One region of the Variovorax sp. Soil_C_33 genome, then DNA from elsewhere that is predicted to be linked to it. Evidence: predicted binding sites of a transcription regulator. Region 1 holds the regulator's gene; the other holds the start of a gene.
What was found. Region 1 encodes FNR, which switches genes on or off when oxygen is low (the NO sensors DNR and NnrR bind a similar motif). Its sites were predicted from a motif close to TTGATNNNNATCAA; they were not measured.

Region 1 (2,455 bases):
AGACGCGCATGAGCTCGTGGGAGGTGTTCTGGGTCTTCTTCTACGGCTTTGCGACCTACGGCAATGCGGGTTTCATGCGCGAGCAGGTCTGTATGTACATGTGTCCCTATGCGCGCTTCCAGAGCGCCATGTTCGATCGCGACACGCTGATCGTGAGCTACGACAGCGAGCGTGGCGAACCCCGTGGGGTGCGTTCCAAGAGCAGCAACGCCCGGGCTCAGGGGCTTGGTGACTGCATCGATTGTTCGTTGTGCGTGCAGGTCTGCCCGACCGGCATCGATATCCGAAAGGGGCTTCAGTACGAGTGCATCGGCTGCGGCCTCTGTGTGGACGCCTGCAACACGGTAATGGACAAGATGGCCTCGCCGCGAGGTCTGATCCGCTACGCGACACAGAACGGCATGGCCGGCCATTGGACGCCCAGGCAGGTGCTGCGCCGCGTGCTGCGCCCACGGGTGCTGATCTACACGGGCTTGCTCGCTGCGCTGACGATGGGCGTGCTGGCGAGCCTGGTCGTGCGCATGCCGCTGAAGGTCGACGTGGTGCGCGACCGGGCCTCGCTCGCGCGCATCGTCGAGGGCGGCCAACTCGAGAACGTCTATCGGCTGCAGATCATGAACGCGACCGAGCAGGTGCAGCGCTACCGCATCGAAGCTACGGGACTGCAGGGCTTGAGCGTGTCGCCGCCTGAACCGGTCGAGGTCGGTTCGGCGCAATCGCGTTGGGTCGCGGTGCGCCTGCAGCTTCCCTATGGCAGTGCCACCGCGGGTTCCCACGTCGTGCACTTCGACGTGCGCTCGGCCGACGGCAGCGCGCAGGTGTCGGAGAAGGCGACCTTCCTGGTGCCTCGTTGAGTTCGCTGAAAGGAAACGAGATGAACGATCACGTGATGACTTCCCCGAAGAGCGACCCCTGGTGGCAGTTCCCGCTGCTGTGGATGGTGATGGCCGGGCCCGCCCTGGTCGTCGTCGCCAGCTTCGTGACGCTCTGGCTCGCCCTGCGCACGCCCGATCCGGTGGTGGCGCCGGACTACTACCGAAAAGGCATCGAGATCAACAAGCCACCGGTCGAGAAGAAGCTTATGCCCGCTCTGGCGGGGCGCAACCACGCGGCGACGCCTGACGCCGACCTGCCCGCACCCAAGCGCTGACGGCCATGAAGACGCGCGACTGGATGTCGATTCTCTGGCCCGCCTTCTTGCTGGCGAGCGTGGCCGAACTGCTGGTGTTCGCGCTGGTCGATCCGGGCGACCTTCACTGGCGCGGCGAGGCCGTCGGCCTGTCGCGCCATGCGGTCTACGCGGCCGGCTTCTTCGCCTTCTGGGTGCTGGCAACAGGGTCGAGCGCGTTGACGCTGCTTCTGACCAGGCCAGCCTCCGAGATCAACAACCCGGAGGATTGACGATGCGCCGCAGCGCCTCGGCGTCGACGATGCGAAGGTTGCGCTTCTCCACCTCGACGATGCCATCCTCCATGAACTTGGAGAGCGTCCGGCTCACCGTTTCGAGGGTGAGCCCGAGGTAGCTTCCGATCTCCTCGCGCGTCATGCGCAGCACGAACTCGGAGCGCGAGAAGCCGCGCGCATGCAGGCGCTGCACGAGGTTGAGCAGAAAGGCCGCGAGGCGCTCCTCGGCCCGCATGCTCCCCAGCAGCAGCATCACGCCGTGCTCGCGCACGATCTCGCGACTCATGATCTGATGCACGTGGCGCTGCAGCGCAGCGACCTCGCGCGAGAGTTCCTCGATACGGTGAAAGGGCATCACGCAGACCTCGGCATCCTCGAGCGCCACCGCGTCGCAGGTGTGCTGGTTGTTGACGATGCCGTCCAGGCCGATGATTTCGCCGGCCATCTGGAAACCGGTGACCTGGTCGCGCCCGTCCTCGGTCGCCACGCGGGTCTTGAAGACGCCCGTGCGGATCGCGTAGAGGGAGGTGAAGGGCTCGCCGTTGCGAAAGAGCGTCTCGCGGCGCCTGACCTTGCGCCTCGTGGCCACGATCTCGTCGATGCGTTTCAGCTCGCCCGGCTCCAGGCCCGCAGGCATGCACAGTTCGCGCAGGGTGCAGCTGGAGCAGGCGACCTTGATGTGTTCGGCTTTCATGATGGTGTCGGGGTTTGTGGCCATTCTGTGGTGCGGTGCACCGTGCGGGCTTGACGCACATCAAGGATGGCGGGTCGACCTGGCCGCATAGTGGGTCACCGCCCGCAGACTGACCGCCGCAAATGAACTCTCCTGCCGTCGCCCCCGCCGACTCATCGCTCGTTCTGCCGTCTGCCGACGCCAAAGCCAAGGTCGAGATGCTGTCGCGCTCGATCGCCGCTCTCACGGCGGCTGGTTGTGTCTACATCGGCATGGACCACTTCGTCTGACCATGCAGACCGCACTTGCCAGCACTGCGCTCCTGATGGGATTGATCGGCGGACCCCACTGCGTCGCGATGTGCGGTGCCGCCTGCTC
Region 2 (2,455 bases), on a different contig from region 1:
GAAGGCGCTGTCGCCCTCGATGGCGATCACCGGCTTGCCGGTGACCACGGCCGCGGCGACGGCGAAGCCCATGCCGATGCCCATGATCCCCCAGGTGCCGACGTCGAGGCGCTTGCGCGGCTCGTACATGTCGACGATGCTGCGCGCGAAATCGAGCGTGTTGGCGCCTTCGTTCACCACGATGGCATCGGGGCGCGCCTTCACCTGGTCGCGGATCACGCTGAGCGCGCTGTGGAAGTTCATCGGCGAAGGCCGGTCGGCCAGCGTGGCGGCCATCTTCGACAGGTTCTTGTCCTTGCGCTCGGCGATGGCGCCGGTCCAGTCGGCCGGCGGCTTGGCCCACTTGCCGTCGACGCCGGCCAGGAGCGCCGCCACGCAGGAGCCGATGTCGCCGATCACCGGCGCGGCGATCGCGACGTTGCTGTCGATCTCGGTCGGCGCGATGTCGATCTGGATGAACTGCTTGGCGCCCTTCTCCTGGGCCCAGGTCTTGCCCTTGCCGTGCGACAGCAGCCAGTTGAGGCGGGCGCCGACCAGCATCACGACGTCGGCTTCCTGCAGCACATACGAACGCGCGGCCGCGGCCGACTGCGCATGGGTGTCGGGCAGCAGGCCCTTGGCCATCGACATCGGCAGATAGGGGATGCCGGTCTTCTCGACCAGCGCGCGGATGTCGGCGTCGGCCTGCGCATAGGCCGCGCCCTTGCCCAGCAGGATCAGCGGCTTCTTGGCGCTCTTGAGCAGGTCGAGCGCGCGCTTGACCGCGTCGGGTGCCGGGATCTGGCGCGGCGCCGGGTCGATCACCTTGATCAGCGATCTCTTGCCCGCGGCCGCGTCCATGGTCTGCGCGAACAGCTTGGCCGGCAGGTCGAGGTACACACCGCCCGGACGGCCCGACAGGGCCGAGCGGATCGCCCGCGCGATGCCCACGCCGATGTCCTCGGCATGGAGCACGCGGAAGGCCGCCTTGCACAGCGGCTTGGCGATCGCGAGCTGGTCCATCTCCTCGTAGTCGCCCTGCTGCAGGTCGACGATCTCGCGCTCGCTCGAGCCGCTGATCAGGATCATCGGGAAGCAGTTGGTGGTGGCGTTGGCCAGCGCGGTCAGGCCGTTGAGGAAGCCCGGCGCCGACACCGTCAGGCAGATGCCGGGCTTTTGCGTGAGGAAACCGGCGGCCGCGGCCGCGTTGCCGGCGTGCTGCTCGTGGCGGAACGAGATGACGCGCATGCCTTCGGCCTGCGCCATGCGCGTGAGGTCGGTGATCGGGATGCCGGGCAGGCCGAAGATGGTGTCGATGTCGTTCAGCTTCAGGGCGTCGATCACCAGGTGGAAGCCATCGGTCGTTTCGCGGGCCGGCGCGTCATCGGTCATGTTCTTGAGGGCACGCGCGACCAGGTCGTCGGCTGTGGTGGCTCCCTGCTGGGCTGTGCTAACTGAAGACATGTCTCTCCTTTTGCTTTGGGTAAATGGCCGGGGGCCGAGCCACGACTATGATTCGGGCCCAGGCTTTCAGCTGTTGACCTCGGTCAACTTTCCGGAAAACGGGCGCCGTGCCGTGAACCGGCGGTTGTTGCGAAATCGAGCAAGACGGGAACCATGACGTTGTTGGAAAACCACCCGGAGAAAAACATCATCCGAGCGCAGCTCCGGCAAAACATCCTTCTCAAGGACCTGAGCGAGAGCGACCGCGCCGAACTGGAAACCCATCTCGCCATCGTCGACGGCAACAAGGGCGACTTCCTGCTGCACCAGGGCGTGCGCGAGATGGAGCAGTACTTCATCCTCGACGGCATCCTCAAGCGGGTGGTGAGCAATCCGGAGGGCAAGGAAATGATCCTGCGCTTCGCCGACGAGAACGACATGGAGACCAGCTACGCCGCGCTGCGGCTGGGCACGCCCACGCCCTACGGCATCGTGTGCGTGACCAAGGCGCGCGTGGCCAGCTTGCCGCTGAAGGAATGGATCGCGTTCCTGAAAGGTCATGCCGACGCCAAGGAGCTGTTCGAGTTCAGCGTCATGCGCGGGATGAGCGAGATCATGGCGCACACGATCACGCTGCACCTGCTCGACGCGCCCGGCCGCGTGCACCGCTTCATGCGCAAGCATCCGGAACTGGTGGATCGCATTCCGAGCAAGGAACTGGCCTCCTATCTCAATCTCTCCGCGGAAACCCTGAGCCGGCTGAAGAAGCGCGGAAAGATCTAGGTCTGCTTGGACGAGGCGAACAGCCGCGAGCTGGTCATCAGCCTCAGCTGGTTGTCCACGCTGTGCACGCCGGCCACCGCGGCAGCGACGCTTTCGGTCTGCGCCCGTTCCTCGTTGTCGAGCACGATCCCGCGCAGCGCGACCTGGCCTTGCCTGGCGTTGATCGTGATGTTGATGTCACGCGTCGCCGCATGCTCCTTCAACGCGGCCCGCACGCGCGCTTCCAGCGCCATGTTGGCGAGCATGGCGC

Region 2: oxc (oxalyl-CoA decarboxylase) is a predicted target of FNR. The motif match lies at 1,517-1,530, and genes of this name have one in related genera.

The regions. Positions count from the first base shown of each region.
Region 1 is NZ_JBDGJK010000015.1:34,904-37,358, reverse strand. It holds gene ccoG (cytochrome c oxidase accessory protein CcoG) at 1-854, shown strand, start outside; gene AC3A6B_RS21710 (FixH family protein) at 875-1,150, shown strand; gene AC3A6B_RS21705 (hypothetical protein) at 1,156-1,401, shown strand; gene fnr (fumarate/nitrate reduction transcriptional regulator Fnr) at 1,382-2,098, opposite strand; gene AC3A6B_RS21695 (hypothetical protein) at 2,221-2,367, shown strand; gene AC3A6B_RS21690 (sulfite exporter TauE/SafE family protein) at 2,370-2,455, shown strand, end outside.
Region 2 is NZ_JBDGJK010000002.1:196,473-198,927, reverse strand. It holds gene oxc (oxalyl-CoA decarboxylase) at 1-1,443, opposite strand, end outside; gene AC3A6B_RS03855 (Crp/Fnr family transcriptional regulator) at 1,597-2,205, shown strand; gene AC3A6B_RS03850 (cytidylate kinase family protein) at 2,202-2,455, opposite strand, start outside.